One region of the Lysinibacillus sp. FN11 genome, then DNA from elsewhere that is predicted to be linked to it. Evidence: predicted binding sites of a transcription regulator. Region 1 holds the regulator's gene; each other region holds the start of a gene.
The links. The regulator LexA, encoded in region 1, represses DNA repair genes until DNA is damaged. The targets are predictions, from matches to a motif close to CGAACATATGTTCG.
Positions count from the first base shown of each region.

Region 2: ruvA (Holliday junction branch migration protein RuvA) is a predicted target of LexA. The motif match lies at 2,370-2,383, and genes of this name have one in related genera.
Region 3: parE (DNA topoisomerase IV subunit B) is a predicted target of LexA. The motif match lies at 3,697-3,710, and genes of this name have one in related genera.

Region 1 covers NZ_CP102383.1:683,694-693,770, reverse strand. The annotation lists gene NP781_RS03240 (GNAT family N-acetyltransferase) at 1-157, shown strand, start outside; gene NP781_RS03235 (hypothetical protein) at 159-299, shown strand; gene NP781_RS03230 (DJ-1/PfpI family protein) at 320-691, shown strand; gene NP781_RS03225 (helix-turn-helix transcriptional regulator) at 1,312-1,503, shown strand; gene def (peptide deformylase) at 1,496-2,071, shown strand; gene NP781_RS03215 (YneB family resolvase-like protein) at 2,100-2,765, opposite strand; gene NP781_RS03210 (cell division suppressor protein YneA) at 2,762-3,076, opposite strand; gene lexA (transcriptional repressor LexA) at 3,244-3,861, shown strand; gene NP781_RS03200 (gamma-glutamyl-gamma-aminobutyrate hydrolase family protein) at 3,969-4,691, opposite strand; gene NP781_RS03195 (prepilin peptidase) at 4,725-5,477, opposite strand; gene NP781_RS03190 (hypothetical protein) at 5,543-6,235, opposite strand; gene NP781_RS03185 (PilN domain-containing protein) at 6,232-6,825, opposite strand; gene pilM (type IV pilus biogenesis protein PilM) at 6,825-7,799, opposite strand; gene NP781_RS03175 (prepilin-type N-terminal cleavage/methylation domain-containing protein) at 7,912-8,361, opposite strand; gene NP781_RS03170 (prepilin-type N-terminal cleavage/methylation domain-containing protein) at 8,418-8,894, opposite strand; gene NP781_RS03165 (type II secretion system F family protein) at 9,020-10,077, opposite strand, start outside.
Region 2 covers NZ_CP102383.1:2,796,863-2,806,939, reverse strand. The annotation lists gene NP781_RS14975 (transcription repressor NadR) at 1-231, opposite strand, end outside; gene NP781_RS25545 (LysM peptidoglycan-binding domain-containing protein) at 373-1,446, shown strand; gene NP781_RS14965 (aminoglycoside phosphotransferase family protein) at 1,535-2,314, shown strand; gene ruvA (Holliday junction branch migration protein RuvA) at 2,426-3,046, shown strand; gene ruvB (Holliday junction branch migration DNA helicase RuvB) at 3,065-4,069, shown strand; gene queA (tRNA preQ1(34) S-adenosylmethionine ribosyltransferase-isomerase QueA) at 4,087-5,127, shown strand; gene tgt (tRNA guanosine(34) transglycosylase Tgt) at 5,185-6,330, shown strand; gene yajC (preprotein translocase subunit YajC) at 6,584-6,850, shown strand; gene NP781_RS14935 (polysaccharide deacetylase family protein) at 6,924-7,775, opposite strand; gene NP781_RS14930 (DUF421 domain-containing protein) at 7,914-8,549, shown strand; gene NP781_RS14925 (putative polysaccharide biosynthesis protein) at 8,546-10,063, opposite strand.
Region 3 covers NZ_CP102383.1:1,999,302-2,009,378, reverse strand. The annotation lists gene NP781_RS10740 (Ger(x)C family spore germination protein) at 1-501, opposite strand, end outside; partial or broken gene NP781_RS10735 (spore germination protein) at 527-2,070, opposite strand; gene NP781_RS10730 (HesB/YadR/YfhF family protein) at 2,258-2,548, opposite strand; gene plsY (glycerol-3-phosphate 1-O-acyltransferase PlsY) at 2,568-3,170, opposite strand; gene parE (DNA topoisomerase IV subunit B) at 3,731-5,707, shown strand; partial or broken gene parC (DNA topoisomerase IV subunit A) at 5,704-8,141, shown strand; TPP riboswitch at 8,250-8,360, shown strand; gene NP781_RS10710 (ABC transporter substrate-binding protein) at 8,515-9,510, shown strand; gene NP781_RS10705 (thiamine-binding protein) at 9,512-9,802, shown strand; gene NP781_RS10700 (ABC transporter permease) at 9,802-10,077, shown strand, end outside.

The DNA.
Region 1 (10,077 bases):
AGAGAATATTGCTTCTTACCGAGTCATGGAGAAAATCGGGATGCGCCAAGAAGGATTTTTTAAAAAATGCATACCTCATGGAGAGACTTGGTGGGATGAATACTATTACGCTATTTTAGAGGAAGAATGGAACGATCTAAAGGTAAGAGGTGTATGAAATGAAGAAAACTGCGGTGTTATTATACCCACAATTTAGTGAATATGAATTGAGTGTTGCTTTGTCCATATTAATGCAAGGCGGTAAACCCATCATCACACTAGGATCGAATACCAAACCTATCAGAGAAGAGCTGGTTTAAATTGTATAGCTGATTTATCCGTGAATGAAATAGAGCTTGACGATATTGATAGTCTACTATTACCAGGCTGTATGGATATTTCTACATTACAACTTGAAGAGAGCTTACTAGATTTCATTCGTTATCTATCTGCAAAAGGAGGAATGATTGCCAGTATTTCTAGCTCCCCTTACCTCTTGGCAAAAGCAGGTGTCTTAAAAAACAAAAAATATACAGTAGGACTACCTTTTGATGGTATGAAACAGTTAGGGTGCTTTGAGCTTCATAACTATTCAGATGAACTAGTGGTACAAGATGGAAATATCATTACAGCAAGAAGAAGAGGTTTTATTCCTTTCGGTATTTGTTTCGGGCATGCGTTAAAGCTAAATTTTGATGAAAATTGGTATTAAGTGATGATTTAAAACCCAAATGTCTAATTAATCGGGCATTTCATGTTGTTGAAAAAAGATGATGTCATTAGTAGAATGAGACCTTTTAACAAGGCGAACGGTGTTTTCCGTTCCGCCAGTGTCCTTTCCAGGGTGAAGAGCAGCTTTACTCACTTTCGTTCGCTCAAGGGTCTCATCTGTGACGCTGGCTCCTCTCCAATCAACCATTCTGCAAAATGTCTTTACTTCATACTAGCAGAGCAATCAAATAGTCCAATATCTGTATTCTTAGGGGGATGGGATTTTTATTTTCAATGTGGAAAAGTGATGCGTGTCTCCCCCTCTATAAAGAGTAGTGAACACCTTTACTTTATCTGAAAACATTTGCTAAAAAAGATAAATATTTATGGATTGGAGTGGAGGGCTACTTAACTCCCGTGGGATAGCGAAACAGGCGAAACTCTAAACGGAGCGGTAGCGGAGGAAGCGATTTAGTGCTCGCCAACAGGAAAGCAAGTAGCCTGCAACGGAAATCCATTTCTACCCTTTAATTGACTGTTTTGTTTTTCACTAAGAAATGTCCAATTAATTGGACATCCATTGTATATGTCTAATACTTTGGACAAAATGGAGGGATAATTCTGAAGAACATCATCAAAATTTTAAGAAAAAAATTAGGCATTACACAAGCTGCACTTGCAAAAGAATGTGGAGTTGTGAGACAGACGATTAATAGCATTGAAAATGATAAATATGATCCGACTCTTGAATTAGCTTTTAAGATTGCTAAGGTTCTTAATAGCCGTATTGATGAGGTGTTTATTTATGACTAAATTTCACCCAAATTATATGATTACAATGAAGGACTTCGTGAAAGAACACTCGGCAATTTTAAGAAAACAAACTCAAGAAGTGTCGATACCAGTGACCACTGAGGATCGAAATACCCTCCTAGCCATGCTACAATATCTGAAAAATAGCCAAAATCCAACGCTAGCAAAAAAATATAAGCTTCGCCCTGGAAGTGGACTCTCTGCTAATCAAATTGGCGTAGATAAACGAATGTTTGCTGTACTCTTTGATGACCAAGAAATGATGCTCATTAACCCTAAAATAATAAGTCATTCCATCAATATGATTTATCTACCGGAGGGAGAAGGCTGTCTATCTGTAAATCGACCTGTTCCTGGTTTTGTACCGAGATATGAGAGAATTAAAGTCAAAGCTTATGACATCGATGGACATGAAATCATTGTACAGTTACAGGGCTATGGGGCCATCGTTGTACAGCATGAAATCGATCATTTAAATGGCATCATGTTTTATGATCGAATAAATAAAGAGCATCCTTTCCAACTGCCTAGTCATGTTATCATCGAAAGCTTTTCTTCCCTTCAGTAGTTTTTTACAGAAAAAATTAGCAGGAATATTATTTTCCTGCTAATCTTTCTTGGTGCTCCTGGAAACGACGATGTACAGTCGCCTTACTTACCTCAAAGCCTAACCCTCTAAGCGTTATAGAAATTTCTTCAAAGGTAAATCCACGTTTGCGTAGCTTCACAATTTCCTCTACAGGTAGATCTTTACGCTCCTGCCCCTGCGGATTACCTCGGTTCGATAAATTATTTTCTGGACGATAACCGTTTTCTACAGCACGTCGCATACCTCGTCGAATTTTAGCATTATGAATTCTACGCTGATATTCCTCTACAATCGCTAAAATTTCAAGCAGCATCGTATCCATTTCATTTAATTGGACTGGGCCTGCATCACGCATAGAAAAAACGTCAGTTGCTGACTTTTGTAATAAATGTAATACAGCCATCCTTGCATTGCCTCGTCCTAAACGAGTTTCATCTTGGACAAAAAGAGCATTAATGTTCTTATCTTTTATAAAATCAAGCATTTCTAGTAAGCCTTCACGTTCTACATCATAGCCACTATGTTGATCTTTGAACACGCCCTTCACTGCATAGCCTTGCTCAGCAGCATAGCGCAGCAACTCTTCCTGTTGGCGCTCTAATGAGGAGCTTTGTGTTTCTTTTTCGGTACTTACGCGACAATAGACAACAGCCGATAGTTGATTATTTATCATTGTTCATTTCTCGCAATTTCGATAGTATTGATGGGACTGGCTTGATCACTCACTACAGGAATAACTAGAGATTTTCCTGCTACAATTTTAATATCTGCTAGTTCATTTTCAGTTTTTACAAGCTTTATCCAATCATCAGTACTCATTTTACCACGATATTGCTCGGCTAACGACCACAAGCTATCCCCATGTTCGATTTGAATTTCTGCGTAACTAACTTTTCCTGGATCAGTAATGTAAAGGTATGCTGCAAATAATAAACAAGCTCCTATTAAAATTGAGATATGTGTGTTTTTCTTCAACCATGTCATAATCATTACCCCTTTTTAAGAATGTTTGTTCGGAATGTATGTTCCCATAATAAAGCGAACAAACATTTTTGTCAAACACTTTTCGAACCTATGTTTGCATACGTGTTCGCATTCTGTTATACTATCAAATAAGAAGAATGATTTTAGAAAAAAAGAGGTGAGCACTCATGAAAAAAGTTTCGAAAAGACAAGAGGACATTTTAGCTTTCATTAAGGAAGAGGTACGAGCTAAAGGATATCCACCATCAGTACGCGAAATTGGTGAAGCAGTTGGACTTGCTTCCAGTTCAACTGTTCATGGACATTTAGCTCGATTAGAACAAAAAGGCTTTATTCGTCGAGATCCAACAAAGCCACGCGCAATTGAAATTTTAGAGCCTGAAGAATCCATCCAAAAGCAACAGGTGATCCATGTTCCACTTGTCGGGAAGGTTACAGCTGGTTCTCCAATTACAGCAATTGAAAACATTGAAGAATATTTCCCATTACCCGATACGTACGGCACAAGTGAAGATCAATTGTTCATGCTAGAAATTATGGGAGAATCAATGATTGAAGCTGGGATTTTAGATGGAGATTTAGTCATTGTAAAACAAAAGGCAACAGCTAATAATGGGGATATTGTTGTAGCTATGACAGCTGAAGATGAAGCAACTGTAAAACGTTTCTTTAAAGAGAAAAACCATTTCCGTTTACAGCCTGAAAATTCTTCTATGGAACCTATTATTGTCGATCAAGTTTCTATTTTAGGACAAGTTGTAGGTCTTTACAGACGTGTACATTAACTATTAAAGCAGGTTTTGAGGATTATGTTCCTTCTAAGAGCATGTATCCTCTTTTTTACGCAAAAAAAGAATCCACATACGATTGGATTCTTTGTACAATGCCTCTTCTAAGCTTCCTTCTTAAATTTTAAGCTCGCTTCCACAAAGGCTGAAAATAGCTTTTGCGCACCCTCATCTCCTGCTATGGCTAGTTCCTCAGGATGCCACTGAACAGCCAAGCAAAATGGCATCTCCTCATGAACTACCGCTTCGATAATACCGTCGTTAGATTTTGCCGCTACTTTTAATTTTTCTGCTAAAACATTCACCGCTTGATGATGAAATGAATTCACTGCTATTTTCTCTTGTTCAACGATAGTCGCTAATAGATTGTCAGCAATAACCTGAACAGAATGGGTAGCTACAGCTCGACCTGATTGCTGCATATGTTGAAGTAATTTAGTGCTAAAATGATCACTATCAATATCCTGATATAAAGTACCACCTAAAGCAACATTTAGTATTTGAATTCCTCGACAAATCCCGAAAATAGGCATCTTCCGTTGGAATGCGGCTTCAATTAATGCTAACTCAATCGTATCTCGCGCTGGATGAATTTTTCCAAGCTTTAATGAAGGCTCAGCCCCGAATAGAAATGGGTGCACATCATGACCACCAGATAATAATAATCCGTCTGTAAGGGCTAAAATCTGTGCTGCCTCTTCTTCTACCCCAATTGGAATAATCAATGGAATTCCACCAGCTTCAATGATGCTTTTGCTGTAAGCCACATTTAATCGAGAGGATAAATCATCCTCAACAAAGGCTGTAATACCAATAATCGGTTTCACTTGCTTCCCCCCACATTCCTGAAAATTGAACAATTACCAAAAGCTTATATACCAATTGATTAATAGATCGCCATAGAAATAAACAATAACTGCAGCCAATGCAATAGATGGCCCAAACGGAATGGGTGTTTTTCTCCCCTGTTTGTTTTTCGATAACATGGTAATCCCGACAACCATACCAATAACTGCAGCTAAAAATAGCGTTAACAGTGTATCAATCGTACCCAGAACGAGACCAATTAAAAAGAATAATTTAATATCGCCTCCACCCATGCCACCGTTCGATAGCACAGCAATGATATATAATATGCCAAAACCAACCACAGCACCCACAAGAGAGTCCCACCACGGTGTTAATGGTGACAGCACTCGTCCAATAGCTAGCACAGGTAAAAAGAATACTAACACCTTATCAGGAATTAGCATATAGGCCAAATCTGACACAACGATAATAACTAATAAGGAGATAAAAAGGAACGCTACTATCAATTCTATGCCCCAGCCTAGCTGCCAATAAGCAAAGGCAAATAATACACCTGTCATTAATTCTATGACTGGGTAAACCCAAGAAATTTTATTGCCACACCCCCGACATTTTCCTCCTAAAAATACATAAGACAAAACTGGTACTAAATCAAGCGCCGTTAGTCGTCTCTGGCATTTCAGACAATGTGAAGGAGGATGTACAATCGACTCCTTCTGTGGTACACGTAAGCCAACTACATTATAAAAAGACCCAAAGACAAGTCCAAATAAAAAAATAAAGATCGTATAAGCCATTTCCAATTTCATGTCCTCCTAAACCAATAGGCGCCCATACAAATGAAGTATGGCGCGCCTATAAAATAAAGTTATTGTTGTTCTTCGTAATAGAACGTCGTCACTTGCACTGTTGCCTTTAACGTAAGATCTGCATCTTTCTCAAGCTGTGCCTGCTCTCCAGGCAATTTAAATTCAATCTTATCGGTTTTCATGACACGCTCTAATTGTTCAACCTCCTGTAAAAAGCTTTCAAGAGAATTAAAATCAAGCGCACCCACCTCTAATATAAAAGTAATAAGCTTTAAATTAGCTGGTAAAGAGTCCTCCGAAAGAGAGGCAATCGGTGTAGTACTCTCCTTGTTCTCCTGATCACCATTGACCTCTGCTTCAGCCTGCTCCAACATATTGAGGTCATTCGATACATCTGAAGGTGTCACAGTGCCGTCCTCACCTTGAACCGTTAAAGACAGTATACGAGTTCCTGTCACCTCTTCAATCTCAGCTAAATCAAGAATAATCTTTTCAACGGCTCTTGTGGCAGGTAGCTTTTGTCTTAAGGCTAATATATTGATAGTAGGCTGTCCCTGCTCCTTGTCTAATTGTGCTAGTTGTTCTTTGACATTAGCTAATTCTTGCTGCACCTGCAATACATTACTCTCTTTTTCATTCACTTCATTCAATTTTGGTGACAGCAAATAATAATACAGCGCAAATAAAATAGCAGCTATCAGCGCAAGTAACAAAATCATAGATGAATTTTTACTACTCGTTAATTTATTCATGAGCGTCGTCCTCCAGCTAAATACATAAAATCAATTGTCGCTGTGATAGACACTGAATATCGCGGTACTTCTTTAAATTTTTGTTGGGGTGTTAACTCCCTTTGTTCACCTAGCTCTATTTCGAAGTTTGAGACCGTGTTAATTTGAGCATCTGTAAAATAGCTACTCATTAAAAGTCGCTCCACATATTTCGATATATCTGTCATCGTTTCAAAATCCACTTCAATATTCACCGAGTTCTCTCCGAAAACATAGCTACGTAAATAGGAATGAGTTGGTAATAAAGTTTTTGTTTCATCAATTAACGGTGTTACAGGATAAGAAACGCTTTGAATAAAAGTCACAGACTCTTCCAACGAACCCTGATCGACACTTTGTCGTGCGTCTAGCTCCTGCTGCAATTGATCAAGCTGTGTTGTTAATGCCTGTTCCTCTGCAGTCAATCGTGATAATTCACCTTTTGATGTAAAAAATAAAAAAAGTAAATAAGCTACAATAAGTCCCACAATGACAATCACCAAGCTATAAAAAAGCTTGGGAGAGGCTGTTCTTTTTTCAAGTTGTGGTAAGAGGTTTATATCTGGAACCATTAATGAACCTCCTTCAAAGCTAAGCCAAGCAACGTTGAAAATTCTCGCTTAAAGCGAGGAAATGATTTCTCGATCTTTTTCCCATCGACGACTCTTAGCGGTGGTTCTAAATTAGAAGCAAGTAAGTTTCCAATTGATTTCAATAATGGGTTATCGCCAAGCATAATAATTTCATCCACTGCTTTTTCACCTTTATGTAAAGAAAACTTAAAGAAATTCATCATCCGATCAATCTCTAGAACCTGATCCATTACAACCATTTGATAATTCTCTGCTTCGCCATTATAGATAAATTGATAGTTAAACTCATTCTCTTTCTTCCCCTGCCATTGCGTCATATCTACTTCAATAGATTGATAGCGCAAAAACTCCACTTGGCCATTGGAAAAAATACTGATAGATAGCTCATTAATCGACCATTCCGCAATCAAATACGTTTTATTAGGCACTAATAATGACATATGCTCTAATAAGCGTATATTGCAAAGCGCACGAATATCGGCAGCTTCAGGTTCTAATGAAACATCTAGCAACATCCCTACCATTTTCGTTATCTCTTCGGAGGGCGCTGCAAATAAGATAGCCTTGCCATCCTCGGCATCAGCATCATAAACATCAATTAAAGGGTCTTGAAATGGTAAATGAATGGAATGTCCCAATTCCATTTCAGCATATCCTCGTAATTCCTGAGGCTTGACATCTTTAGGGTGCTCAAAGTTTTTTAATAGAACCGTCGTATCAGGGACAAACATACGGACAGCCTGTTTTTTCCCTGTCCATTTCATTACTTGCTCTTTAATCACCTCAAAAAGAGCTACCTCATCGACGATTGTTCCATTTTCAACGATTCCAGCTGCTAAAGGGTATTCATAGCCTTGCCACTGATTAGGCTCTGGTCCTTTCGCCACAATCGCACGCAGCACATAATCCTTCAGTTCAATCGAAACATGCGACTTTCTTTTTCTCTTAAACATGTGAAAAGACCTCCTTATCCTATTCAGTATAAATGATTTTTTCAATTAGTCATCCATTTCCCAGCCAGAAACGCAAATTTTCTTGCGCTTCTGAGTGGGTTGGGAGGACTGATTATTGCTTTGGAGTTTCTGAAGTAGACGCAGGTTTTTCTCCTGCGCTTGTTAATGCTTCATTTAATTCTTTTTCAGTTACTTCAGTTTTTCCTAATTTGAGAGCAGTTTTCATACTATCAAATTTAGGATACTTAATTGACCATGTGTCCTTTTCAAAAGTAACTGAAGTATCTTTTAAATCAATTCCATCTACAAATGGTTCTAATGCCTTTGCATTACATTTACCATCAGTACATGCCCCATCAATATAAGCAATTTTAGCCCCTGCTAGAATATTTGATGCCTCCGCTAAAATTGCACGGTCCTTCGACTTATTAATAATATTACCAATTGCAGGTACAGCGATTGCTGCGATAATTGCTAGGATAACAATTACAGCTAATAGTTCAACTAATGTTAAACCTTTCTCATTTTTCAATAGTTTTTTATTTTTCCATTTTTTTAACATAATGAAATCCTCCTTAATAGTTTTATATGAAGTGTGTGTACACGCGCTTCTGAACATTATGGCGAAGCTGCACAATCTCGCCCAATACATTTGCCACCTGTTCCTTTGCTTCCCTTGCGAATATCGTCTGCAATATGCTGTAATGTGGCATTATCAAAATTTATATATTTTCCATTGCTGTAATAAATCGCATGCGCATTGAAGTAGTAGGTGCCTTCGATAAATTGGACATTGGCACTCTGACCTTCTTTATCTGCCTCTAATATTTTACCGGCACTGTCTAGATACCCGTCGGATACTAATTTTTCCACTTCGACGATTTGCCATTGATCAGCGGTTGGATGCTCCATAAAATAAAACTGTGCGGCATGAATAACATTGATGGCATCTGCCTTTAATGCCTTATAACGTGAATTATCAATGACATTACTTATTGCTGGAATTGCAATGGCAGCAACGATAGCTAGAATAACAATGACTGCCAATAACTCGACTAATGTCAAGCCCTTTTCGTTCTTTACCCTAATTTCCATGTCCAGTCTCTCCTTTAATACTTAACCATGAAGATACCTACTTGCCGCTTCCTTTTGTTAGCAAATCTAAGTAGATATTTTCCATTAAGCGGAACAAACGGGCATCCATATAAACATTGTAAATATTACATATTTTCATATAGTTGGAACATTGGTAAGAATATAGCCGCTACAATTACTCCTACAACTAGGGCCAATACCACAATCATTAAAGGCTCGATAAGTGACTTAATGGTATCGACGGCACGGTTTACTTCTTCTTCATAAAAATCAGCAATCTTTTCAAGCATGTAATCCAAGGACCCTGTTTTCTCACCAATTGATGTCATTTGTGTAACAAGCGGTGGAAATAGCCAGCTTTTTTCAAGTGGCTCTGATAATGTGCCACCCTTTTCTAAATTATCGCGGGCTTCCAGTACTACTTTACCCATTACTGGATTACCACCAACCTTTTCTACAATTGTTAAGGCTTGTAGAATTGGCACGGAGCTGCTAAAGAGTGTTGACAAGGTTCTTGTCATTCTCGCGATAATATCCTTTTGCAACAGCTGTCCAAAGATTGGCATACGCAGTAAAAATACATTGACGGCATAATGAAACTCTTTATTATTTTTATAGAAATAGTGTAAACCCACTACTAACACCAATAGTCCCAAAATCAAAAGGTACCAAAATTGAATGAGCCAATCACTAATACCTACTACAATGACCGTTATTAACGGCATTTCCAAATTCATTTCTTTAAATGCATCCATAAAGGTTGGCACAATGAACACCATTAAAAACATACCAACCACCAGTGTTAAAAGTGATAAAATCGCTGGATAGGTCATGGCAGATTGAATTTTTTTCTTGATGTTATATTGCTTCTCTAGTGTGCTTGCAAGACGATCTAATGTATCATCGACGTTTCCTGTAGCCTCACCAGCACGCATCATATTGACAAATAGCAATGGAAACACTTTTGGATGTTTACCTGCTGCATCTGAAAATGCCATCCCATTTCGAATATCCTCTTCAACCTGCATCAATGCTCGTTTCAGTGGTTTACTCCGCGTTTGCTCACCCAAAATATGGGTTGCTTCAACGACAGGAACGCCAGCACGAATTAATGTCGCATATTGCCGACAATAAATAACAAATTCCTGGTGCTTTACTTTTGTCCCAAAAGCAATATCTTTAT
Region 2 (10,077 bases), 2.1 Mb from region 1:
GAATGTTCGTTCAACGGTTTGCTGTATTTGTTCTTGATGCATATAAAGATAGCCCTGGCTTGTAGCAATAATAGGCTCATTTCTTGCCTTTAATAAAGTCATATCATTGACGATTACTTGTCTAGAAACATTGGCGAACTTAGCTAAGTCTGTCCCAGTTATAGGTCCTTTATTTTTTTTTAATTGCGCTAATAGTTGCAGTCGGCGTTCTTCGCCTAACATTTTTTTCATAAGAGATCACCCCTGCTCGTAATAAAGGAATCCGTATTCCTTATGAATTAGTGTACCATGAAGCTTTTCTAACTTGCTGAAATTTTTGTATCCAAATGAAACATTGAACATATGATACGTAGAGAGGAAGGGAGGAAAAAATTGCGTATTCATATTGTTCAAAAGGGAGATACATTGTGGAAGATTGCGAAAGAGTACGGCATTTCGTTTGAAGATTTGAAGCGGCTCAATGTCCATCTTGCCAACCCAGATTATATTGTTCCAGGCATGGAAATTATATTGCCTGAAAAAATAAACAAAGAGCCGCATAGAGATTCACATAAAGAAATGCCGAAAAAGGAAACACAAGTGCATAAGGAGACACCAAAGGAAAGTCCTAAAAAAGAGGTACAGCGACCAATGCCACCACCACCGCCAATTGTACCGCCACCACCTATGCCAATGCCAGAACCACAAATGATACCGATACCAATACCGATGCCAATGCCAATGCAGATGCCACAACAGCCGATGTGGGTACCGCAGCCTGTGGAAATGAATTGGCACCAGCAATTGGTGATGCCACAAATGGAGCAAAATGTTACAATACCACCTGTACAAATACAGCCACCACCGCCGCCAGCACCTACACCGCCACCACCACCTGTAGCTAAACCGAAGCCAATGCCAATGCCACAACCAGCACCACATCCACCAATGCATATCATGCCACAAATGCCTGCCGTACCACATTGTTCAAGTTGCCATCAGCCGATCTATCATCAGATGTGGTGGCCGATGCCAATGCAGCCGCAGGTCGAGCATTATACGATGCCACAGCAGCCAATGTCCTATGACATGCCAGATCATAAAGTTGGTGGAATGGAAGACTTTTTAGAGTCCACATCACCATTCTTCCATACGCAAGATCACCAAATGAAGCCACAAATGGATATGATGCCTGATATGAATATGGGGCAATCCTGTGGTTGTGGCACACAACCAATGATGATGCCAGATATGAACATGGGGCAATCCTGTGGTTGTGGCACACAACCAATGATGATGCCAGATATGAACATGGGTCAATCTTGTGGCTGTGGCACACAACCAATGATGATGCCAAATTGGCAAATGGACCCTTGTCATTGCCCGCCACCACCATGCCAATCAGCAACAGGTCCTTGGATGTCACCGCATTATTTCCCAGGCGGGATGACGCCTTATCGATGGTGAAAAAGCATATATTGTAGAAGAAGTAAAGCCAAATATTTGGAAATATAAGTATCGATCGAAAAATTATTTTGTCAAACGTGCAAAGCAAGTGGAAATTGCAGAGAAGGTAAGAACCATTCATCGCCAATTAGGACGTATGGAACCTTCTTTGATCCTACCATTAGTTCAGAGCGATGATGAGCAGTTAATTGTGCAAATGTGGCAAGAAGGAAGCCACGGTGCTAACTTTGCGCATAAAAAAGATCGTAAGGAATCTCTTAGACTATTAATCGCTTTACATGATACACATAAAAAGATTGCTTGGCAGCGCATGCCAGGCTTGCATACCTACTCACAGCTTTTAAAATGGCAAATGCGTCATATGCGTTTTAAAAGTAGAAGAAATGAGTTTCGAACATTTTTAACGAAAGAAGAAATTGATCAAATACTGCATTATAGTGATAAGTCATTACAATTGATTGCATTGGAAGATGCACCTGAAAAAGAGATTACGCTATTGCATGGGGATGTAGTTCATCATAATTTTTTATGGTGCTCCGATGGACAATTACGTTTAATTGATTTTGATTTAGCACACCTTGGTGAAGCGGATGACGAGTATATTTTATGGTTACATCGTGTGTTACCTGCTGTAGATTATGATCTTGGAAAGATTTTTGCAGAGTTACCTGAGCTGAAACGACTGGATAAAAGAAAGCTTCATCGCTTAAAATATCCGAATGAGTTATTACGAGAATGGCTGTTTGCTATAGATTTACCACTAGAGCAACAGCTAGTATTTTTAGATTATTTAGTACCGTTTACAAAACGAGCCCTCACCTATTGGCCAAAACTGTGGTACGATATTGATAGATTTGTCAAGAAATGACCGTCAACTGGCGGTCATTTTTGTCTGCGAACGGCGTTTCGACGCTACTTTTTGTCGAGCATTCGTTCGCTATATGCTATAATCGAAGACGATGATTGTGAGGGATTATAGATGTATGATTATTTAAAAGGACAAATTACTCGTATTACACCTGAATTTATTGTGCTGGAACAACAGGGGATTGGGTGGCAACTTAATACGCCCAATCCATTTGCTTTTCGAACATCTGCCCTTGAACAACAGATATATGTTCATTTGCATGTACGAGAGGATGCACAAGTTTTATATGGCTTCCCTAATCTAGATCAGCGTGAGTTATTCCGTAAGCTTATTTTAGTTTCAGGAATAGGACCAAAGGGCGCTTTAGCGATTTTAGCTACAGGTAATCCACAACAGGTTATTAGCGCAATTGAACGAGAGGATGAAGCGTTTTTAGTGAAATTCCCTGGAGTTGGTAAGAAAACAGCACGTCAAATGATCCTCGACTTGAAGGGCAAACTTGGTTCATTATTAGATACACTGGAGTTACCTAGTGCAGAAGATGAGTTACCTTTGTTTGGTGTGAATGCATATAAACACGAATTAGAAGAGGCCTTACTTGCCTTAATGGCACTTGGCTATTCTGAAAAAGAGCTAGAAAAAATTAAACCACAGCTAGAGGATAACGATAAACTTGAAACGACAGATGCCTTTATGAAACAAGCATTGCAACTACTGCTAAAATTAAAATAAGGAAAGGAGGAAAGGTGCATGTCTGAACGTATGATGGCAAGTGAAGCAGGCAGCTATGATGAGCAGTTTGAGTTATCTTTACGTCCTCAAAAATTAGCCCAGTATATTGGGCAACATAAAGTTAAGGAAAACTTACAAATATTCATTGAAGCGGCAAAGCTTCGCCAAGAAAGTTTAGATCATGTGTTGTTATATGGACCTCCAGGACTTGGTAAAACGACCCTAGCTGCTGTCATCGCAAATGAGATGAATGTTAACGTACGCATGACAAGTGGCCCTGCGATTGAGCGTCCAGGAGATTTGGCAGCTATTCTAAGTTCACTAGAGCCTGGAGACGTTTTATTTATTGATGAAATTCATCGCCTGCCCCGTGCTATTGAAGAAGTACTATATCCAGCAATGGAAGACTTCTGCTTAGATATTGTGGTAGGAAAAGGTCCTGAAGCACGTTCTGTACGACTTGATTTACCTCCCTTTACCCTTGTAGGTGCAACAACAAGAGCGGGTGCCCTATCTGCTCCTCTAAGAGATCGCTTTGGTGTGTTGCTGCGCCTAGAATATTATGATGACCAATCACTTGCTGAAATTGTTGTGAGAAGTGCACATTTATTTGAGGTAGAAATAGAGCAAGTAGCAGCAATGGAAATGGCGAGACGCTCACGTGGAACACCTCGAATTGCCAATCGTTTATTGAAACGAGTGCGAGATTATGCACAAGTGCTTGGAGATGGTATGATTACGGAGGGTCTTGCACAGCAAGCACTAGAGCTGTTACAAGTAGATCCTAGAGGGCTTGATCATATTGACCATAAACTTGTAACCAATATGATTGAGCGATTCCGAGGAGGCCCAGTAGGCTTAGATACTCTTGCTGCATCAATTGGTGAGGAACGGGTTACGATAGAAGATGTTTACGAGCCTTATTTGATGCAAATTGGCCTTATTCAACGTACCCCGAGAGGAAGAGTAGCCACACATTTAGCCTACGAACATTTTGGATATGAGTATCCCCAACAAACATAAAGAAGGAAGTTATTTTCATGCGTGTAGAAGATTTTGATTTTGAATTACCAGAGGAGCTTATTGCCCAAACACCATTAGTCGATCGTACAGCGAGTCGATTAATGGTCGTGACACCGGGCTCAAATAAAGTGGAGCACCACCATTTTGCTCATGTATTAGACGAGCTACATGCTGGAGACTGTCTTGTACTAAATGATACAAGAGTTTTACCTGCTCGTTTAATGGGTGTAAAAGAAGAAACAGGTGCACATATAGAAGTATTGCTACTGAAGCAAATGGCTGGTACAGATGAGTGGGAAACACTTGTAAAACCAGCAAAGCGTGTAAAGGTAGGAACAGTCATCACATTTGGTGACGGTTTATTAACAGCTACATGTACAGGTGAGCTTGAACATGGCGGACGTACATTTGAATTTCAGTATGATGGTATTTTTTATGAAATTTTAGAGCAACTTGGTGAAATGCCGTTACCTCCCTATATTCGTGAAAAACTAGAGGATAAGGATCGTTATCAAACCGTTTATGCCAAAGAGCGTGGTTCTGCTGCAGCGCCTACAGCTGGGCTGCATTTTACAGAGGAGCTATTAGCTCAAGTGAAGGCTAAAGGCGTAGAGGTTGTCTTTATTACGCTACATGTAGGCCTTGGCACTTTCCGTCCCGTTAGTGTAGACTCGATTGAGAACCATGAAATGCATGCGGAATTCTATAGTGTTACAGAACAAGCAGCAGATACAATTAATCGCGTAAAGCGTAACGGTGGCAAGGTAATAGCTGTTGGGACAACCTCTACTCGTACATTAGAGACAATTGGTTCTAAATATGAGGGAGAAGTGCGAGCAGAACAAGGTTGGACGTCTATTTTCATCTATCCAGGCTACAATTTTACGGTGGTGGATGGGTTAATCACAAACTTCCATTTACCAAAATCAACACTAGTTATGCTTGTTAGTACGCTAGCCACTCGTGAGACCATTTTAAGTGCTTATCAGCAAGCTGTAGAAGAAAGATATCGCTTCTTTAGTTTTGGTGATGCAATGTTTATACGTCCCAAAAAATAATAGTGGATAAAATCGGAGTACTGTTTTTACTTCAGATAAGAAAGGATTATTTATTTTATGACACAACCAGCAATTCGATATGAACTACTTCATACATGTAAACAAACAGGAGCACGTCTTGGCATCGTTCATACACCACACGGCTCCTTTGAAACACCAGCATTTATGCCGGTGGGCACACAAGCAACGGTGAAGACCATGTCACCAGAAGAATTAAAAGAGATGAATGCCGGTATTATTCTGTCTAATACGTACCATTTATGGCTTCGTCCAGGTAATGATATTGTCAAAGAAGCAGGCGGACTTCATAAATTTATGAACTGGGATCGTCCAATTTTAACGGATTCAGGTGGTTTCCAAGTATTTTCACTTAGTCAATTCCGAAAAATCGAAGAGGAAGGCGTTCATTTCCGTAATCACCTCAATGGAGATAAATTATTTTTGAGCCCAGAAAAGGCAATGGAAATTCAAAATGATTTAGGCTCTGATATTATGATGGCCTTTGATGAATGTCCACCATATCCTGCGACACATGATTATATGCTGAAATCAGTTGATCGTACAACGCGTTGGGCAAAACGCTGTAAGGAAGCACATCAGCGTCCAGAGGAGCAAGGCTTATTTGGCATTATTCAAGGTGGAGAGTACGAAGATTTACGCCGCCGCTCAGCAGAAGCGTTAGTAGAACTAGATTTCCCTGGCTATGCAATTGGTGGATTATCCGTTGGAGAACCGAAAGATGTGATGAACCGCGTTTTAGAATTTACTACGCCAATGATGCCTGAAAATAAACCTCGTTATTTAATGGGTGTTGGCTCACCAGATTCTTTAATTGATGGGGCAATTCGCGGTATTGATATGTTTGACTGTGTACTGCCAACACGTATTGCACGTAATGGAACACTGATGACATCAGAAGGACGTCTAGTAGTGAAAAATGCAAAATATGCACGTGACTTTGGGCCGATTGATCCGAACTGTGACTGCTATACATGTAAAAATTACTCTCGTGCCTATGTTCGTCACCTTATTCGCACGGAAGAAACGTTTGGTATTCGTTTAACATCCTATCATAATCTACACTTCCTATTAAAATTGATGGAGCAAGTGCGTGAGGCAATTCGTCAAGATCGTCTTGGTGATTTCCGTGAAGAGTTCTTTGAAAAATACGGCTTTAATGGGCCAGATGCAAAAAACTTTTAAACTAGACGAATAGGATCATTACATGCGCTAAATTAAAAAAGGACATTAGGCATCCCCTAATGTCCATCATCAATAGCAATAGTTTTGCAAATCATTCAAAACTTTGTAAAAAGTGAATATTTCTAGCAAAATATTGTCAATCATAGAAAAAATATTAGTAATTGAGAAAATTTTTGGGCTTGTCCATCGCTTTTTAATGGTGGAATAGTCTATACTAAAAAAGTGAGATTTGGAAAGGGGGCAAGATGCTATTATGGATCAATTATTAGGATTAGCACCAATATTATTAATGTTCGTTGCAATGTGGTTTATCTTAATCCGTCCAGCTAAAAAAAGACAGCAGGAAACACAAAATATGCAAAGTAGTTTGCAACGTGGAGATAAAGTCATTACAATTGGTGGTTTACACGGTGTTATTGATGCAATTGAAGACACAGCAGTGACATTAAAAATTGCTGACAATGTACGTGTGAAATTTGACCGTCAAGCAATTGGACGAATTGTCAATGACAATCAGTAACAAAGAAGAAAAGGCTTACAATAGGCGATAGCTATATTGTAAGTCTTTTTTATACAATATTGGATGGCTGTGTTTAGATGTTTTTTGCAGTTGCAGTTTTTAATTTATGAATGAATGCCTCACCAGTATCATTGCCATTAATCGTTATTCTGCTTAATGTAAATAGGGAATCGCCTTTTTTCACATGTTTATTTTGTATGACAAAGGCCATTTTAAAGCCAGCTTCCTTGGCTAATTTGATGGTGGAGGGTGAATAAATCCCATAAGGATAGCTTATTGCTATTGGTTCATATTCTAACTTTTCTTTGATTATTTTTCTTGAATGAATAAAGTCATTTCTTACCCTTTCTTCATATTCAACCTGACTCTCTAGTTGCCCATTCACAATACCAGGACCAAATACTGCGCCATTTAGTTTACCATTTTTTGAAAGTAATTTATAATGTAAGTCCCAAGTATGACTCTGGATTGTAATATAATCCTTCATTTCCTTTAATTGATCCCAATTCATCTTTGCAGTTTCATTTGGATAGTGATTGTTTCCATTCATCTCTAGGATTCGGCTTGCAATCACAAAGATTTCTGCATGCATATCATATTTTTTCAATATCGGGTAAGCTTTTTCATAATTACTAAAATACCCATCGTCAAAAGTAATTAACACTGGCTTTTGAGGTAACGGTGCTTGGTCGTTTAAGTAATCATATAATTGCTGAGCAGAAATGGCCTGATAGCCTTCCATTTTAAGTAATTTCATTTGATTTTCGAAGTTTTTGGGTGAAATAACTGTAGTGTTGTTTATATTGTCCTCTAAATGATGGTACATAAGAATAGGTATTTCCTGTTCTTGATACCCGTAAATAGGATAAGGTCTAATAAGAAAAAGGATATAAACAAAAACGAAAACAATTATTTTTTTTATCATGTCCTCACCTTGTTTGCATGTTTATTGTGATAAGCATCTAAGTTCTATGTTAGTGTGTACGAACAAGTAGGGACTATTCCTTGAAAACTGTATAAAAAACAATAAGTAAGGTCACCTTGATAGTATGGGGGTGTTTATATGGAAGAATATTACCATATTATTTTTAGAACTTGCTTTTTGTATGTGTTTATCATCATCGTTTTCCGTTTAATGGGTAAACGAGAAGTAGGTGAATTATCAGTCATCGATTTGGTCGTATTTGTATTAATTGCAGAAGTAGCAGCCTTTGCGCTAGACGATTATAAAAATCCTCTCTTTAATGCGATACTACCTATCATTATTTTGCTCTTTATTCAAATATTAAGTGCCTTTTTGTCATTAAAGTTCAAAAAAATACGTGACCTAGTGGATGGTGACCCTGCTTTATTAGTAAAAGACGGTGTTATTTTAGAGAGTGAGATGAGAAAACACCGCTATAATTTAGATGATTTATGTCAGCAATTACGAGAAAACGGAATTGCATCTGTGACAGATGTAGCGTTTGCGTATTTAGAGCCTTCAGGCAATCTTTCTGTCTATAAAAAAGATGAAAAAGCCTTTGTGTATCCATTGATTATCGACGGTGATATCCAAGAAAGACATTTATTTACTATGCATAAAGATGTGGACTGGCTAATGGGTGAGCTAGCAAAAAATAATATTACTGACAGTGAAACGGTATTTTTTTGTATTTGGGAAGACAATAAGCTGCATATCCAATTAAAGGAATCCTAGACTTTCTTCGCTAATTTTTTAATGTAACGGAAATCGGTAATACGCAACTGATTGGTAAATAATAAAAAGGTAAATAGCAAAAATAATGTCACACCACTACTTAAAATAAATGGTAGGGATAGTATTGGAATAAGGAAATACTGGGCGACGCAAACAGCAATAAAACAACTATAAGGCACGACAAACATTCTGAAGCCAGCGCGCAGGTTTTTACGTTGTCTAACTGTTGCAATATGCAAGAACGACGTTAGTAAAACCCCAAAGCCAATAGCTACAACGGCTCCTTTTTCCTGGATACCTGGTTGAGAGGCAAGTACAAACATCACAAATAGTTTACCTAGCCCACCATAGATGGAGTTCATCATGGCAGCTCTTGCCTCACCAATTGCCTGTAAGATGGAGTGTAGAGGACTTTGAATATAATAAAAATAAAAAATAGGTGCTAAAATTTTAACGTACCCACGATTTTCTTCTAAATGAAAAAGCTTCATAGCTAATTCATCTCCATGCACAAAGAAATACGTAGCAGCAAAGCACCCCACTAGCGAAGACAATCTTAGGGACACCGAAATTCGTTCCTGTAATAGTGGGATGTGCTGACGAGCGACGGCATCACTAACAGCTGGAATGAGCACAATCGATAAGGCTGTTGATACAAACGCTGGAAATAACAGTAATGGCACCAAAACACCGGAGATGACACCATATAAAATAGTGGCAGCAGAAGCGGTTAAACCGGCCACAGTCAAAGCTTTTAAAAAGATAATCGGCTCTAAAAACCAAGTGAAAGAACCAAAAAGCTTACTGCCTGCAGAGGGAAGGGCAATACGCAACATTGGTGATGCAGGATACCCTTCAATTTTAGTTTTTCGTGTCAGTAATTTCTTTTTGGAAACGATATAGTGTAGCCATAAATACAAGAATGCTACAACTTCGGCTAGCAGTGTAATGCCCATTGCCGCCGCAGCCGTGACAGCAGCATTATTGTAATTAGCCACATAGGGTAGCATCAAAGTAATGAAGCTAATACGTACAATTTGTTCGATCATTTGTGCCCATGCTGTCGGTGTTATCTTAGCAACACCTTGTAAATAGGCACGTAATAAGCCAGATCCAACTGATACTGGTACAGCAAAGAGTGCAATCCATAGTGTAAATGTTGTCTGTTCATTATGTAATAGAGTTGTTGAAATATATGGTATTGTTAGTGCAACGAGTGGCATAAAAATGATCATGCCAATGAATGACCAAAGAATGGCTGTACGCATGACACCAAAGATGTTCTCACGTTTATTTTTTGCTAGTAGTTCAGCCACTATTTTAGCCACAGCGATAGGTAGTCCTAGTTGAATGAGTGAGATGAAGAAAATAAACGCTGGATAGACGGTCATATAAATACCGACAGCCTCTTCACCAGCAATCCGCATAAATTGCATTCTATAAAAGAAGCCAAAAAGTTTAGATAAAAAAATCACAAACATTAAAAATAATGTACCTCGTACAAAAGAACTCATGCCATCCGTCCCTT
Region 3 (10,077 bases), 1.3 Mb from region 1:
AGCCTTTTCAGAGACATCCAGGGAATTTAACATTTTATTAGCAGGAACTTTTTCGATAGGTGTTAGTACATTTAATACTTCCTTCGCTGTTGCTTCGTGAGACATAATGACGTCGAAATCCTTACGAAATTCATGGTCCCTTACAATTAAATCAAGTGCATCACTCATGCCTTCTTTAGCAAGATCTTCCCCTAAAACAACCACTTGAAGGTGGGCAAAATAGGGCTTTCGAGCAGCGATGGTCGTCATTTTTCGAATCGCCTCAAAGATGGTTTCGCCTCTCGAATGATAGCTAACGACAGGTGAGCGTTGAGTGGAAGCTTGTCGCACTGAGACTTCACTAGGATCGACAATTTGAACTGTAATTTCATATTCCTCATCTATTTTGTCAATGCCTAGTGCTACGACAATGGCTAATTCATTTAATTCTCGCTTACTCCAGCAACCACTTAACAGTAAAGTGAGGATACATAGTAAGCAAATCCAGTTTAATTTTGCCATATTCTATTCCTCATTTATCCTGAAGTTATTTCCTGCCTTTTACATTGATATAGTTATGTCCTCTAACAATATTTTTTTGATTCACTAAACGAGGTCGTGTAAGTAATTTTCTACGCGGGAACAGCACAAATGCATCCTTCTGATCCTGTAGTACCAACGGTGCGAATGGACTTAAATAAGGTACACCAAATGAACGAATGCTACATAGATGAAGAATAATTAGCATAATGCCAAACATTACACCGAATAAACCAAACATAGCAGCTAAAATCATTAATGGGAAACGTAGTACCCGAATCGTATTCGATAAGCCATAGGCAGGGAATAGGAAGCTGCAAATCGCTGTTAGGGCTACGATGATTACCATTACAGCGGAAACGACCCCTGCATCAACTGCTGCCTGACCAATAACTAAAGTACCTACAATGGATACCGCAGGACCGATTGTTCGAGGCATACGAAGTCCAGCTTCCCTTAAGACCTCAAAGGCAACCTCCATAATAAGCGCTTCTACCACTGCAGGAAAGGGTACGCCCTCCCTTTGTGAAGCGATGCTAATTAACATGGGTGTTGGTAGCATTTCTTGGTGGAAGGTAGTAATCGCTACATACAAGGATGGTGCTACTAATGCTAGACTGATACCAAAGAAACGCAATATACGTACAAGTGAGCTAATCATCCAATGCTGATAATAATCTTCTGCTGATTGTAAAAAGGATGTAAATAGCGCTGGTACGACTAAGACAAAAGGTGTGCCATCAACTAGAATCGCCACTTTGCCATCTAATAATTCACCTGCGATGACATCAGGACGTTCGGAGTTATAGACGGTTGGAAACATAGAGTTTTTTGAGTCTTGAATAAAATCCTCAATATAGCCACTTTCCAAAATGCCATCAATATTGATACGATCTAATCGAGCCAATACCTCTGCGACGATTTTGTCACTGGCGATGCCATTTATATACATCACCGCTACATCTGTTTGTGTCACATCTCCAATTACACGGGACTTAATCCAGAGATTCGGACTTTTTATTTTGCGACGAATGAGCGCTGTATTCGTACGCAAGGTTTCCGTAAAGGATTCCCTCGGTCCGCGAATAACGGATTCCGTCGATGGCTCTGTGACAGCTCGATCCTTGGCACTTCTTGTACTTGTCACAATCCCCTCAGCAAAGCCATCTAATAAAATAACCGTTTCACCATTGAGAATAGCATTGTAGAGTGTTGTGAAATGCTCGATATTCGTGACATCGCCTACTGTTAAATAGGAATTCCGAACATATTGGTTAATTGTTGTTATTTCAATATCTTGTTCTTCTTCAATATTTGCCATCAGTTTATCGATAACAGAATCAGAAATAGCCGTTTTATCCGATAAGCCATCAATGGAAATTATGGCGAGGCTATGGGGGCAGTCTCTCCAATCGCAATTTCCCGTATGATAATATCATTACTATGCCCTAGTGACTGTTGAATGATTTTTATATTTTTAGATAGGGAAGTATACAATAAATCGTTCGTTGTATGGGATGGGGAGGTCTCGTTATGGTTAGACATGGACATGTGTTTTCCTCCTCAATTGGTCGTTCATTACCTTTAGAATGGACAATTTTTTTGAGAGATAAACGAAAGAGATATGAAAAATCTAGCTATTTGTGGCAATATCAAATCCCTTGCGACTTTTGTGTGTCTTGTTTTGGAATAAATAAAAAACAGTCTGTCCTTTCATCTATTGAAAGGACAGACTGCTTTATGTACGATAGTCGTATTGTAATTCATCTTTACTTGTATCAACATCAACATGTAAATTGTGATCGTTAAAGAACCAAAGATCTTTCTCATCAATATAATAGATAACACCATCAATTTCTGTCTGCACACCTATGGCAATAGGTTCCTCACGTGTCATGCCTAGTGAAAAGCCTTCATGAAACGGACTTGAGCCACCATAACGTGCATAAAAACGGATTGTATCACCAGGTTCAACTTCCATTTCATGTTTGAACCATTGTAGGGCTTCATCTGTCAATGCAATATTCATTTCAAATGCTCCTCTCTTCCTACAGCCATTTTACCTTTGGTTCTGTGCCGTTTTTAATACGAGCAATATTGGCACGGTGACGATAAATAATAAAGGTAAATAAAAAGGCTACCAAGATGCCTAATGCAAAGTCACCTGTTATAAAATAATAAACGATTGCATAGATAAGCGCTACTAAAGCGGCTATCATTGATGTTAAGCTGACGATTTTTGTGATTTTTAATGTCACAATAAAGGTAATAAATAGTAGGACAAAGAGTGGCCAAGAATAGCCTAATAATACACCCGCTGACGTTGCCACAGCTTTCCCACCACGGAAGTTGGCGAAGATTGGGAACATATGACCGATTACGGCGACAAGCCCCAGTAATAAAGGGTGGAGTGTAGTATCAGAGAAAACGGGAAGTGTCACGAGTAAGACAGCGGCAGTCCCTTTTAAGACATCCATTATCGTAACAATAATACCAGCCTTTTTCCCTAATGTTCTAAAAGTATTGGTTGCACCAAGATTACCGCTCCCGTGTTCACGAATATCGGTATTATAAAAAATTTTGCCTATCCATAATCCAGAAGGTATAGAGCCGATTAGATAAGCACATAAAATAATAAGTCCATTGATCATAGTTGGACTCCTTTCATTCATAGTCCATCACTTGGTACTAATAGTTTGTAACAAGTATTTTACACTTTTTCTTGCTAATCTACAATGTTAGAAGGAGATTTCATCCGAAGTCTTGAATCAATACAAAAGAGAATCTATTAGCGAGGACTTGGCTTTTAGACATAAATTTGTAGGAAGCGCTAAAACCTTTATAAAAATATAGGCAAAATGGCAATTTTGTCAATCGCTCATTCCTTTGGTAGAATAGAAGTCTAACTTTATCCTGTTTAATCGCAAGGCACGAGGTAGTGTGCTTCTATTTGCAAGCATCACAACTATATTTTGCAACTTAGTAGGCTTCAATGCGTCAAATGATGATGGAAGCTAGAAGCAGTCTGTCTTGCTCAAATACCAATTTTAAGCAACTGTTGAAGATGTTTACTATTGATAAAAATAATCAAAACTGTGAGCAAATTTTAAAATTTTATTGGACCTGTCGCTAGCTATTGACAGGAAATGCTATTATTATTAGGATGAGAACATAAATAGAACATGTGTTTGTTTTTTGGAGGGGAATTTTTTTGACGAATAAACAGTCACCTAGCGTCTATAATGATGACGCTATACAAGTATTAGAAGGATTAGAAGCGGTACGCAAACGACCTGGCATGTATATCGGTTCGACGGATGGCCGTGGACTTCATCACCTTGTGTATGAAATCGTAGATAATGCGGTAGATGAAGCACTGGCTGGCTTTGGATCTCATATTATTGTCACAATTCATAAAGATCAAAGTATGAGTGTGCGCGACTTTGGACGTGGGATGCCAACCGGTATGCATAAAATGGGCAAACCGACACCAGAAATTATTTTTACTGTGTTACACGCTGGTGGCAAATTTGGTCAAGGTGGCTATAAAACAAGTGGAGGTTTACATGGTGTTGGTTCTTCCGTTGTGAATGCGCTCTCAACATTTTTAGAGGTGACAATTCATCGCGATGGTAAAAAGTATCGTCAACGCTTTGAGCATGGAGGACAGCCTGTCACAACACTTGAAAATATTGGGCAGACCAAGCAGACAGGAACGCTTGTTCATTTCCTACCAGATGAAACAATTTTCTCTGTCACAAAATTCAATTATGATACGTTAGCAGAACGATTACGCGAATCAGCCTTTTTATTAAAGGGCTTAAAAATTGAATTAATTGATGAGCGCGAGGAGGGCAAGAGCGATGTGTTCTTTTATGAGAATGGCATCGAGGCTTTCGTTGCGTATTTGAATGAGGAAAAAGATGTCCTTCATCCAGTAAAATATGTAGAAGGCGTACAGGATGAAATCGAAGTAGAGTTCGCTTTCCAGTATAACGATGGTTATTCAGAAACGATTTTATCATTCGTTAATAATGTCCGTACACGTGATGGTGGTACACATGAAACGGGTGCAAAGGCAGCATTGACACGTGTCTTTAATGAATATGCAAGAAAAATTGGCTTGTTAAAGGACAAGGATAAAAACCTTGAGGGGACAGATATTCGTGAGGGCTTAGCAGCGATCGTGTCTGTTCGTATTCCAGAGCATTTACTGCAATTTGAAGGACAAACAAAGGGCAAGCTTGGGACAAGTGAGGCTCGTTCTGCTGTGGATAGCGTAGTGTCTGAGCAAATTTTGTATGTGCTAGAGGAAAATGCAGAGTTATCAGCTTCTCTTGTTCGTAAAGCGATTCGAGCGCAGCAAGTGCGTGAAGCAGCTCGTAAAGCGCGTGAGGATGCACGAAATGGCAAGAAAAACAAAAAGGGTAGTACGATTCTATCTGGAAAATTAACGCCAGCTCAGTCACGTAATGCGGCAAAAAATGAGCTGTATTTAGTCGAGGGTGATTCTGCGGGTGGCTCTGCTAAACAAGGTCGTGACCGTACATTCCAAGCGATCCTGCCATTGCGCGGGAAAGTAATCAACACAGAAAAAGCCAAACTACAAGATATTATGAAAAACGAAGAAATTTCAACGATTATCCATGCGATTGGAGCAGGTGTTGGTACGGATTTTGCGGTGGAGGATTCTGCCTACGATAAAGTAGTCATCATGACCGATGCGGATACGGACGGGGCACATATTCAAGTCTTGCTATTAACATTCTTCTATCGTTATATGCGTCCACTTATTGAGTCTGGGAAGGTCTATATCGCACTACCGCCGCTTTATAAAGTCTCAAAAGGTACTGGAAAAAAAGAAATCATTGAATATGCTTGGACAGAAAGCGATTTACAAAAGGCCATCAAAAAGGTTGGCAAGGGTTACATATTACAGCGCTATAAAGGTCTTGGCGAGATGAATGCAGACCAACTATGGGACACAACGATGAACCCTGAAACACGGACATTGATTCGTGTCACAATCGAGGATGGTGCACGTGCGGAGAGACGTGTCACGACGTTAATGGGCGATAAGGTAGAGCCACGTCGTAAATGGATCGAAGCCAATGTAGACTTCGGTATGGAGGATGATTCTAACATTCTAGAGAATGAATTCATCCAACAAGAGGAGGACCAAGCATGAGTAGTACAGAAAAGTTCCAAGATTTACCGTTAGAAGAAGTGATGGGTGACCGTTTTGGTCGCTATAGTAAATATATTATTCAAGACCGCGCGTTGCCTGATGCACGTGACGGTCTTAAACCAGTACAGCGCCGTATTCTATATGCGATGTTTACGGAGGGCAACACACATGATAAACCGTTCCGTAAATCCGCAAAAACAGTGGGTAACGTAATTGGTAACTATCATCCGCACGGCGATAGCTCTGTGTATGAAGCGATGGTACGGATGAGTCAGGACTGGAAGGCACGTCATATGCTCATTGAGATGCACGGGAACAATGGGTCAGTCGATGGCGATCCTCCAGCTGCGATGCGTTATACAGAGGCAAGACTATCTGCTATTGCTGCTGAAATGCTACGAGATATTGGCAAGAAAACGGTCGAGTTTGTACCAAACTTTGATGATCAGGATATGGAGCCAACTGTTTTACCAGCACGTTTTCCTAACCTTTTAGTCAACGGCTCTACAGGGATTTCCGCTGGCTATGCGACAGATATTCCGCCACATGCCTTAGATGAAGTACTGGATGCTGTGTTGATGCGCTTAGACAAGCCTAATGTTACTGTAGATGAATTGATGACAGTGATGAAAGGGCCTGATTTCCCAACGGGTGGCATCATTCAAGGTGTTGATGGCATTAAAAAGGCATACGAAACAGGTCGTGGTAAAATCATCGTCCGTGCACAAGCAGTTGTTGAACCAATCAAGGGTGGTAAAGAGCAAATTGTTATCACTGAGTTACCATATGATGTAAATAAAGCGAATCTTGTAAAAAAATTGATGAGCAACGTGTAGATAAACGACTAGAAGGCATTGCGGAAATTCGTGATGAATCAGACCGTACAGGCTTACGAGTGGTAATTGAGCTGAAAAAGGATGTACCAGGACAAGGAATTTTACAGTACTTGTTTAAAACAACGGATTTACAGGTAGCTTATAATTTTAATATGATTGCCATTCATAATCGTCGTCCAACGATGATGACATTGCCATTATTGCTAGATGCGTATATTGCCCATCAAAAAGAAGTGGTAACAAACCGCTCCATTTATGATTTGCAAAAGGCAAAGGACCGTTCTCATATTGTAGATGGATTAATTAAAGCTCTTTCGATTTTAGATGAAGTCATTGCGACGATTCGTTCTTCTAATGATAAGAAGGATGCAAAGCTTAATTTACAAGAGAAGTTTGATTTTACAGAAGTACAGGCAGAGGCCATTGTAAGCCTGCAATTATACCGTTTAACGAATACGGATATTACAGAGCTTCGTCAGGAACAGGACGAGTTAGATAAGTTAATTGCCAAGCTAGAGGGGATTCTACAAAGTGAGGCTAAGCTTGTGCGTGTTATTAAACAAGAGCTGCTTGATATTAAGAAACGCTTTACAGAGCCTCGCCGCTCGAAGATTGAGCAAGAAATTGAAGAAATTAAAATTACATTGGATGTCCTTGTGCCAAGTGAGGAGGTTGTCGTAACAGTAACGAAGGATGGTTATATTAAACGCACATCCACACGTTCTCATGCCGCTTCAAATGGGCAAGATTTTGCCATGAAGGATTCAGATTATTTATTGTATGAAGCAAACTTAAATACACAGCACCATCTATTGCTGTTCACAAATCGAGGCAATTATATTTATCAGCCTGTTCATGAGCTGCCTGATATACGTTGGAAGGATCTCGGCCAGCATATTTCAAGTATTGTCCCAACAGGGGAAGATGAATCGATTATTGCGGTTTATGGCTTCGAAACATTTGAACAGCCAAATACGTATGTCTTCACAGCCACAAAAGATGGTCAAATTAAGCGCTCACCACTCGTAGACTATGCAGTGACACGTTATTCAAAGCCTATTAAAACGATGAACGTCAAGGCTGGTGATGCGATGATCTATGCATCGTTTGTAACAGATGACGTGGAGCTGATGCTCACAACGGATACAGCCTATGCAATTCGTTTCCCAATGGAGGAACTACCTGTGACAGGTGTGAAAACAGGCGGTGTGAAAGGGATCACACTAAAAGATGGAGAAGCCTTAGTTGGCGTCAATGTATTACAGCCTGATGTTACCCAATATGTAGTGATTGTGACACAGCGTGGGGCCGTGAAGAAAATGAATGTCGCTGAAGTTGAAGTAGCAGGTCGTGCAAAACGTGGACTAAAAGTATTAACAGAGTTAAAAGCAAACCCTCACCGAATTGTGGCAGTTGTTCAAGCAACAGACGGGGAGCAGGTTGTGATTGAAACTGAAAAAGGTGTTCAAGAGGTGATTGACGTGCAAGCATTGTCTCGTGCGGATCGCCATTCCAACGGTTCATTTAAAGTGGATATTGCAACAGATGGGGCAATCTCTCATGTTGTCACAGCCAAAAAAGAACAGAAACCAAGCTAAAAGAATGCCCAGTCTCTTAGGAGTGCTGGGCTTTAAGCTCATTTCAAAAATAGCACCTTGTCATTTAAGTGAAACTATGGGTATAATAATCATCGAAAAGTTCATAGCGAAAGAATGTAGGGGGGCTAGTAATTGCTAGCTGAGATTGTGTCCGATAGACGCTGACCCTTTGAACCTGATTTGGCTCGTACCAGCGTAGGGAACATCTATTCAAAAAAGCAAAGTTTTGAAGATTGATTGCAATACGTCTGGGAGGAATCCTAGGCGTTTTTTTATGTTTTCAAGCAACAGCTTGCCAACATTGTATACGCTTTCTTCTGGTGACAACATTCATTCATGAACACTTTCATATTACAAACTGGGAGGCTTTCACATGAAGAAATGGTTATTTATTCTAATGGTAGCACTATTAACATTAGCAGGCTGTAGTGACAAGGAGGATAAGCAGGCTGCTGACAAGCTGAAAAAGGTGTCTGTGGTACTGGAATGGACGCCGAATACAAATCATACAGGACTATATGTTGCAAAAAAACTCGGTTATTTTGAGGAACAGGGCTTAGATGTTGATATTATTATGCCTGGTGAGGCGGGTGCAGATCAGCTTGTTGCTTCTGGAAAGGCGGATTTTGGCGTGAGCTATCAGGAAGGCATAACACAGGCACGAGTACAGGATGTGCCGCTGGTCTCAATCGCAGCAATTATACAGCATAATACATCTGGCTTTGCTTCTATTGCTTCAAAGGGCATTACATCGCCAAAGGATTTTGAAGGTAAAACCTATGGTGGTTGGGGTGCGCCATTAGAGCAAGCCGTCTTACAATCACTAATGCAAAAAGAAAAGGCAGATATTAATAAGCTAGATATTGTCAATGCAGGGGATTTAGATTTCTTCACAATGATGGAAAAAGACATTGATTTTGCTTGGATTTATTATGCATGGACTGGTATTGAGGCTGAGCTGCGTGGGGAAAAGATTAATATGCTATATCTTACAGATTATAGTGATCAATTAGATTATTATACGCCCGTTTTAGTTACAAATGAAAAAATGATACAGGACAACCCCGATGTAGTCAAAGCCTTTGTGGCAGCGGCAGCGAAGGGCTATGAATACGCAATTGAAAACCCAAGTGAAGCGGCGGATATTTTAATCGAAGCGGCCCCTGATTTAGATAAAGCGTTAGTGCATAAAAGTCAGGAATGGCTGGCTGATAAATACCAGGATGATGCCAAGCAATGGGGAGAGCAAAAGCTTTCTGTGTGGGAAAATTATGCGAAATGGATGTCTAGCAATCAAGTACTAGAGGGCGAATTTGATGCGAAAAAAGCCTTTACTAATGAGTTCTTACCTAAAAAGGAGGCCAAATAAGATGGCAAATTCATTAATCAGTGTACAAATCATTCCGAAGACAGAGAAATATGAAGATGTGATACCGTATGTAGATGCAGCAATTGCGGTGATCGATGCTTCTGGGGTGAAATATGAGGTTCATCCATTGGAAACAACGATGGAGGGTGAGCTTTCAACATTGCTCCAAATCATTGAAAAAATGAATGAGAAGATGATCGAGCTTGGTGCCATCAATGTCATTACACAAGTGAAAATTTTATATCAGCCAACGGGTATTACGATGGATACATTAACGGAGAAATATCAGTAATGAAACGTGCATTACACAAGGGAAGGACGATAATTTTTATCGCCTTCCTCTTATTCATATGGGAACTAATCGTGCGGTTCGCTGAAATTCCTCATTGGTTATTACCCGCACCCAGTAGTATTTTGTCGGAGTCCATCCGTTCGTATCAAACCTTTCTACCACATGCATTTGCTACGGTACAGCTAGCTCTACTAGGTTTGGCCATTGGCATCGCTTGTGGGCTAACGGTGGCAGTAGTGTTGCATCGATTTAATTTTATTCGAGAACTGTTTTAT